Regions from separate parts of the Flavobacterium artemisiae genome, predicted to be linked through region 2. Evidence: riboswitches for the same ligand, from Rfam matches in the RefSeq annotation. Region 2 holds a riboswitch; the other holds the start of a gene.
The links. Region 2 has a riboswitch for cobalamin ahead of ACFSC2_RS03780 (TonB-dependent receptor plug domain-containing protein). Riboswitches for the same ligand answer to the same signal wherever they lie in the genome.
Positions count from the first base shown of each region.

Region 1 (4,572 bases), on a different contig from region 2:
AAAGGCAATATGTGCAGGAATATTTCCCGCTGTAGTTTTCCATTTTAATTTTCCCTCTGGTGTAAAACAGTAGATATAGCCCGTTACGACATAGTTTTGCGCATCGGTAATGTAGATTTCTTTGGTTTCTGGATTAACTTGAAGTCCATACGGAATCATGATGTTTTTGTCGGTTCCGTCGGTAATAATTTTGTCGCTTATAACTTTTTTGGTTCTGGTGTCGAGAATTCCGTAAGCAATTTTATTGCTGTTGGTAAGATAACTCCAGGAAACACTGTAATAGTAAAGCAGATCGTCGACTAAACACATTCCCAAAGCAGGAATATCGAGTTGCATTTTTTTCTCATCGGTTTTAGTATCAATTACAAAAAGATTTGATGGCGTGTTGTAGTAATCACCGCGTGAACTCACATAAATATCACCGCGGCTGTCGATCTGCATTCCGTAGAGATTTATGCCGACATCTATTTTTTTGATTTCTGTGAAAGTTTCCAAATCAATAACCGAAACCGTTCGATCATAATTCGGAACGCGATAACCGCCTGAATTTGCTACATACAATTTTCCGTTATGAACCACCATTTGTTCCGGCTGATAACCAACGGTTACTTTTCTTTTTATTTCTAAAGAAGTCGTATCAATTTCGGCTACAAAACCAATCTCTGCATTTGGGCTAATGGCAACCGGACCCGCATACGAACTCACATACGCTTTGTCTTTGTAAAAAGTCACATAACGGCAATTTGGAATATCAATTTTTTTGATGCGTTTTGCTGTCCATTTTTCGAGAACTTCTACTTTGTTCGAAACATTAATAACTGCATATACTTTATCGCCGTAGATTTGAATATCGTTTCCAACATCGCCCAGTTCTTTAACCACATTCGGGTTTCGTTCCGAATAAACATCGGTCGTGTAATTTCCCGTTCGATAATTAAAAACGTCAATACTGGCTCTGTTCATTCCCATATTACCTTCGTTAAGAAGATAAAATCCTTCTATATTTCCGTCACTTCTCGGCGCCGCAACACTTACGTCTGACGAAAGAAATATTGTTTCATCTTCACGGCAGGAAACCAGCGAAATGGCAACGGTTAAACCAAATAGTATTTTTATAATGCTCTTTTTCATATTTCAAAACTGATTATAAATTTGAATGTTCGCCCCGGCATCGGATAATTGTAAATCACTTCATAATGCTGATTAAAGGCATTGTTGACTTCTACCGTTGCATTCAATTTGTATTTATTGAAAATAAAGGCCTTTTGAACTGCCAAATCGTGCGTATACCACGGCTGCACTTCGTTTACTTTAATATTATTGACGTTTCCGTTGTATCGTTTTCCAACGTAGATAAAACTGTAATTGAAGTTCCATGATTCGTAACCTGCATTCAAAATTCCAGAACCACTGTGCCAAGGAGTGTACGGAATCTGATCGCCGTAAGAAGACAATTCTAAACCTGAAAATTTGGTAAAATCCTGACTTTGAGAATACGTATAAGTCAGATTGACAGCGAGATTTACTTTATCAATATGAGTTCCCAGATTGAGAATTGTTTCAATTCCTTTTCCTTTTACCTGACCAATATTCGTCATCATCCAACGGAATAAATTTCCTGTCGGAGCCGCCACAATCTTGTCTTTGGTATTGGTATAATATGCATCTGCCTGAATGGAGAATTTGTCTATAAGGCTTTCTTTTAGTGAAAAGTTATAAGTAAAACCAACATCATATTGGTTCATATATTCGGGTCTTAACGTACTTGAACCCACCATTGTATAATACAAATCGTTGAAAGTCGGCATTCTGAAAATGCGTTTGGCAAACGCTCTTAAATTGAAATCGTACTTTTTAAAAGGTGTATAACCAAGGAATAAAGCGGGTGTAAATTCGGTTTTGTTTGGCGCTTTTGCATTAAATTTTACTTCTTCGATTACGCGGGTTGCCAAAACGTTTCCTAAAACTTTAAAACCTTCATATCGGTAAGAAGTCGCGAGCGCAACAAGCGCTGTAAAACGCTGAGGGAAAGAAAACTGAGTCTGGATTCCTCTTCTGGTAGCGTTTAATTTATTATATTGAAAATCAGTTGAAAGCGAAACATCCCAAGTGGGTAAAATGCTGTAAAGATTAACCGCCGAAAAATACGCTTCCTGCTGAAAGTAACTGTCATCTGATTGTGCGCCTTCCGTTACGATTTCGCCTAAAACACTAGTGGTATCTCGGGCAATATAATGTGTATAATCGTAAGCAAATTTCCCTTTTGCCTGAAATTTATATTTTTCTGAAACATCTTTGGTGAAAAAACCCTGCGCAAAAAAGTTTTTATCAAACTGTCTGAAACCGTCTCTGAATTTATTCTCTACAATCGCTCCCGGCGCGCCTCTTTCAGAATCGTAATAATAAACTTTTGCGTCCCACGAACCGTTGTTTATTTTGCCGTAAACACCAGATTCAAATCGAAAAGCTTCGATATCGCTGTTGTATCTTGTTGCTGTGGTATCGTAGGCAATACTTCCGTCCTGATTTTTTCTTTTGTATCTAAATTTATATTCTCCGTTTGATTTGATGTATTCGAAACTCATACTTAAACTAACTTTATCGCTCAGTTTTTGCTCCCATCTAAAAGAAGGATCGTGATAATCAATCGACATGGTTTTATAACGAACGAGGAGATTTGTTTTTTTACCTCCAATAAAAACAGGACGTTTTGTTCTTAAATAAATGGCTGAAGCTGAAGCAAAATCTTTAGCCGACTGAAAAATTTCACTTTTCTGACCATTGTACATTGTCAAAGATTCCATATCGTCAAGCGAATATTTTCCGAGATCGGTTACACCGTTTTGGGCATTGCCGAGCTGGATTCCGTCATAAAAAACACCAACATGATGCGTACCCATGTTGCGGACATCGACTGTTTTTAGTCCGCCTACACCGCCATAATCCTTGATTTGAGTTCCTGCAAAATACCGAAGTGCGTCTGCCACATTATGACTGGCTAGTTTTTCGAGCAGAACACCCGAAAGACTTTGTACCGGAATAACTTCCTGATAAGGTTTTCCTTTTAAAATAACTTCTTTTAAAACACGCGAACTATCTGTGACTGCCTGCGAATGAAGCCAAAAAGGAAATAATAAAATAAAAGCTAAAAGTGTTTTTCTAAAATTGTACATCACGATTTATTTAAAAAAACTCTCGGTGATGTAATTACAAAAACATAGATATAGGCCTGCTGTCCTATAGCAGGTTACCATCTTGTGTCGTCAACTTCATACCACGAAAGTTTTAAACTATGTGATCGTGGCAGGTCTCCTGACTTGTTCCATCTTTAAACGGCCTTCTCATCCCGCAGGGCGGGGCAATGGCATAAGTAATGTTTAAAGACTTATATAGAACTTACAGTAGCGGGTCTGTTCAGGATTTACACCTGATTCCCTTTTAACTATTTTTTCCTAAGAAAAAACAGACCAAAATCAGGCGCAAAGATATAATTAAAACATACAAAACCCTGCACAAAAATGTAAAAAAACATTTCGTGCAGGGTTTTATCCAATAACTAATTCTAAAAAAATAAGTAAAATTAAAACGTTACAAACTTAGCTCCCAAAGTAAACCATCTTGAAGGCAGCGGAATTGCTCCGACTTCATAATAAGTGGTATTAAAAATATTTTGAGCATCTAAGAATATCGTGAATTTCTTAATTGACTGACTAACTCTAAAATCGTTAATCCAATAAGAAGGTCCTGTAATTCTTTCGTTAAAACGAGTAGCAAATAATACCGATAAATTTCTATACTGATAATCTATTGTATTGGTTACTTGGTGCTTTAAAGACGAAATTAAATACTTAGAATATATTTCTGTTCTTGAACTCTTAAATTCTGAATCTAAATAAGTGTATCCTAAAACGATATTCAATCTTGAATCTTTAGAGAAATCAAATCTGTAATTACCGCGAAGATTTACTCCGTTTGTGCTTAAATCTCCCGTATTTTGACTCTGCCAAGGCTGCGTAGTCAAATTACGCATCCAATCGATATAATTGTCAATTTTTCTGTAGAAATAATTCGCATTTAAGCTCAAAGCTTTTCTGTTGAATTTAAATCCGATTTCGCTTTGAAAAGCATTTTCTGAATCTAAATCAGTATTTCCAATATTTCCTGTTTGTTTCAAATACAAATCGGTAAACGATGGAATTCTCTGGCTTGTGCCGACATTTGCAATTACTTTAAACTCTTTTGTAATATCGTAACTCGCATCGATTCCTGGATAAATCTGCCATTTGTAATCCGAATTATAGTTTAAATAAGTTCCGATATTTACATTTAATCGTTCTGTAAAATTCGTTCGGTATTCTGCGTAGATTCCAACATTTTCGCGATCGTGATCACCAATATTAGACGAATGGATATCTTCGTTTCTAAATTCAGCTCCAAAACCCAATTCGCCTTTGCCTAATTTTACTGTTGAGTTTAATTCTCCTGCAATCGAATTGGTATAGTGCTGGCTTCTTCCAACGTTTAAATTTGCCATTCCTAAATAACGATAATCGTCATAATTGTATCTGTAAG
Region 1 is NZ_JBHUDZ010000008.1:19,331-23,902, reverse strand. Features, by position in the region: gene ACFSC2_RS08855 (DUF5074 domain-containing protein) at 1-1,131, opposite strand, end outside; gene ACFSC2_RS08850 (TonB-dependent receptor) at 1,128-3,173, opposite strand; cobalamin riboswitch at 3,286-3,487, opposite strand; gene ACFSC2_RS08845 (TonB-dependent receptor plug domain-containing protein) at 3,581-4,572, opposite strand, start outside.
Region 1: it holds a riboswitch for cobalamin, as region 2 does, so the genes downstream of both, ACFSC2_RS08850 (TonB-dependent receptor) here and ACFSC2_RS03780 (TonB-dependent receptor plug domain-containing protein) in region 2, are expected to answer to the same signal.

Region 2 (4,572 bases):
AAATCTAATTAAGAAATAGAAAAAGAAAAAGGCTTTCAGAAATGAAAGCCTTTTTTGCGAATAAACAAAAACAATTCTAAAAGTAAAAGTTTAATCGTTAAAATAGAAACCGTTTGGATTGATTCCTACACTAAGTGTATTTGATAAAGTTCCTGTTAAAGAATAGATGTAAATATTTCCTGCATCAGAATAATTAACAGCATCTGAAAAGTAAATTTGATTGTTTTTTACAGCAAAACCATAAGGAATATTGATTTTTGATGCTTTAAAAGTTGAAGCGGTCGGCAAAGATGTAGAGCTTACTGCAGTTGTATAAACTTCATTTCCAATTGTATAATACAGTTTGCTGCTTTCGATATCTAAGAATCCAGGATGTGTTTTCTCAGAGAAATTAATCGTAGAGCTAATTGTGTTACTGCTTAGGTTTAACTTAACAATTTTACCAGCAGTTTCTACATCAGCATAAGATGGTTTTCCAGCGCATAAAATATATAATGTTCCATTATCTTTTTCTAGTACACTTGGTACATCTCCAACCACAAAATTTGTTGCAACGGTATTTGTAGCTGCATTAATGATTGTTAAAGAATTTCCTTGATTCCAGCCGCCTTTGTGTGCTACATACAACTTTCCATCATTTTCGATAATTTGCTCTGGACCTTCAACAACGGGAATAGTTGAAGTTATGGTATTTGAAGAAAGATCAAGTACCGCTACATAATCATCAGAAGAACTTGCTGGATCTCCCCAGTTTGTTACATAACCTTTTCCGTTTGCAAAAGCAATAAATCTCGGATTAATTAAACCTGTAGTAATTGTTGCAATAGATTTAAAAGTATAACGATTAACAAGTTCAATTTTGTTAGAAGCATTTGTAACGATATAGGCTAAATCTCCATTAAAACCGATACTTTGTGGTGTGTCGCCAGATGTTTTATTATTAACCAATTTAAATACATCATTCTCAACCTTAAGATCGTCAGACAGGTAAGAGATAGTTCCATTAGGAGTACCGTTATTTCCTTCGTTTACAACAAATATTCCTCCATCATAATTACCACGTGGAGCTTGAGTCTCATCATCATCGCTGCTGCACGATACAAAAAAAGCCGACGCAAAAATGACAGTTAAAAAAAGTTTATTAAATCTTTTCATGTATTTAAAAATTTAGGTTAATATATATAGTATAATTTCTTCCAGGCATTTGTCTGCTGATAACAGGCTGGTAATCTTCATTTAATAAATTCAAAACTTGAACGCCAAGTTTGAAACTGTTTTTTCTTCCAAAATCATAATCAGCACCAAGATTGGCAACATTATAAGCTTTTACGATTCCAGCTTTGCTGTTAAAAGGCGTGCTGTAAACTTCACCATTGTATAAATATTGAAAGTATGATGAAAGTTTTTTCCAATTATAGGATGCTGATGCCGTCACTTTATGGTAGGGTACATAAATCAATTGTTTGTAAACCAATTCACCAGCAATGAGCTGTTTGCTTTTTGAAACCGTATAGGCATAAGTCCCGTTGATAGTAAAGTTGTGATTGTTTATTTTGGTTTTCCATTCTAAAAGAACTTCTGCTCCATAAGTTTTTACATGATCAGTATTTTCTGGAGACCACACATCACTGCCGCTATCTGTAGGAACCCAGCGTAATAAATCCTGAATATCATTATAATATCCTGTTAGAGAAACAGAAAAGTTTTTAAAGAAAAATTCGTTTCCAATTTCGGTTTGATAGGAAGTTTCAGGTTTTAAGTTCGGATTGCCGCTTCCTTCCCAGAATAAATCATTGTAAGTCGGCATTCTGTAATTCTTCGAAGCATTAAGTTTTATTCGATAAAAATCAGTCAATAAATATCGAGTTCCAAAAGAAAAAAGAAATGGATTTCCGTAATTGTCCGTTAATTCCTGACGAATGCTTACCGAATAATCCCATTTTTCAGAAACTAAATGACTTAGTAATAAACTCCCTGAACTAACTTCTCTTTTAACATCATTAATACTTGATCCGTAGCCTTTATTTCGGCTATAATCCACAATAGTGTTTAGTTTGATTTTGTCATTTACATCAAAAGCCAAATCATATTTGAGGATAGAAGTTTCTACTTTTCCAAAAGTGAAATAATCAGAAGTAATAGTTGGGAAATATTTATAAGATTCTCCAATATGAGCCGCTCTTAATTTTGAAGTAAAACGATTCAGTCTGCTTTCCCATTCTAAAAGATTTCGGGTATTAAAATCGTCGTATTTTGTTTTGGTAGCAGTCGGGGTTGTTAGAGAAAAATGACGCTCAGAGTCATAAAACTGACTGTATAATTTAATGGTATTTTTAGAATCAATTTTATATCCAAAAGCCGTATTCATGCTCGTATTATAATATTGCCCATTTAAGTTTTTCTCGTTTTGATTTCCAGGATATTTAAAATCATTATCAGAGCTGTTTCTAGAAATACTAATTTGAAGACTGTACTTATCAGATGAAACTGCGGCTTTATAATTGGCGCTGTAAGTATTAAAACTTCCTGCGCTGAAAAATAAATGATTTGTAAATCCTTTTTTAAAACTCAAATCATTATTTAGGTGAATACTGCCGCCAATTGCACCGCTTCCGTACAAAATACTTCCTCCGCCGGCTTTTACAGTAATAGAATTAAAATCTCTCGTGCCGATAGTATTAAAATCGGACTGTCCTAAAAATTGAGAATTGATATTGATACCGTTCCAGATAACTGCTGTCTGTGCACTTGTAGTTCCTCTAAAAGATGGGCCAGATGTCATTCCGAGACCATTTTCTTTAAAATAAATTACCGTGTTAAAGTTTAAAAGAGAAGTTAGTGATGCTTGATTGGTATTGATGATCGAATCACTTATGACTTGAATTGACTGAGAACTACAGAATTTTTTAAGATTGCTGTCTGAAACTACAACTTGTTTTAAATTCGTAATAGAATCCTGCTGCGCCAAAATAAATTGGCACATGAATAAAAAACAAAAAATGACGAATTTCTTTAAAATCATAAATTTCTACACTCTTGTTCCCGAGAGCTTGATATTAGTTATAAAGGCAGGTCTCCTGGCTTGCGTCTTGTTGTCTTCCTTCCCATCACGCAGGGCGTGGCAGTGGATTGTAGTAACAACAAGCATTCATTTTGAACTAAGCTTACAGTTGCGGGTACAGCTCAAGATTATACTTGATTCCCTTTTAATGTGCTTTTTTATAAAAACACAACCTTAAATTTGTGCAAAGATAAAGTTAAAACTATCGATTTTTCAAATTTGTTTCACATTTTGAATCAAATTCTAAACAAAAGAGCTGTTAAAGCTTAATTCTAATAACCTTGCCAAAATCAACATTATTTTGAAAAGCATCTTTTAATGGCAAAGAAGTTTGATGACATAAGATACTTCTGATACTTCCAGCATGCGCCACAATTATAATTGGATGCAAAACGTCTTTTGCGAGTTTTTCATTTAGAAAAGATTCAGTTCTTTCGTGAAGTTCAGTAAAGGATTCGCCATTGGAAACTTTTATGTTCACAAAATCTTCCATCCACGGATTTAGCTGGTCCTGCGGAATTTCATTCCAAGATAACATTTCCCAGTCTCCAAAATTCATTTCCATCAAACGAGGATCTTTCTGGTAAGAATGAATTTTCATGTTTTTTTGAATATAGTCTGCTAAAATCACGCATCGTTTAAGCGGACTTGTAAATAGTACTGCTTCAGAAGGTAACTGGGAAAGTATATTTTTAAAAACTTCTTCAAATGGTTCAGCTATATTCACATCGGTTTGTCCGTAGCAGATACCTTTTTCGCAAACCGTTTCGGTATGACGGATTAAATAAATTTCCATAAAATTAAAACACTGAGATAAATGATTACTTCACTGACTTGCTGTGTGGCGCCGAGACAGTCGCCTGTATAGCCGTCAATCCATTTTTGAAAATAACGCGCCAAAAAAAAGCGGGTCAAAAAAACCGGAATCAAAATCAGAATAAACAAATGATAAAAATAAGAAAGAACAATCAAAGGCAGTAAACCAAAGAAAAAGGAACCAAAAACTTCTTTCCAAGTATATTGCTGCGCTATAGGTTTGCTTTTACTCGAAGCATCGTCACGAGAATATTCATGTGTAAAAATGATACTCACTGCCGATAAACGACTTAAAGCATGAGCATTCACAAACAACAGAAAAATAAGAAAAGGAAAATCTAAATTGTTTGTTTGAAAGATAGAAATGCTTTCGGATAGCAATTTAAATTTTAAAAGAAAAAGTAAAACGAGTCCGACAGCTCCGTAAGCTCCAATAGCGCTGTCTTTCATAATCGTTAAGATTTTTTCTTTTGTCCATCCGCCTCCGAAACCGTCGCAGACATCTGCAAAACCGTCTTCGTGAAAAGCGCCTGTTGTTAGAATAGAAGCAATTATTGCCAGAATTGCAGCAGCTTCAATCGATACAAAAAAAGAAAAAACATAAAAAGCGAGAAAAGAAATACTCCCGACAATCCATCCAATAAAAGGGAAATATCGTGTGGCTTTATTTAAATAATCAGGATGATGTGTGATGT
Region 2 is NZ_JBHUDZ010000002.1:414,234-418,805, forward strand. Features, by position in the region: gene ACFSC2_RS03770 (S41 family peptidase) at 1-19, shown strand, start outside; gene ACFSC2_RS03775 (YncE family protein) at 91-1,155, opposite strand; gene ACFSC2_RS03780 (TonB-dependent receptor plug domain-containing protein) at 1,160-2,983, opposite strand; cobalamin riboswitch at 3,051-3,253, opposite strand; gene cobC (alpha-ribazole phosphatase) at 3,321-3,857, opposite strand; gene ACFSC2_RS03790 (adenosylcobinamide-GDP ribazoletransferase) at 3,842-4,572, opposite strand, start outside.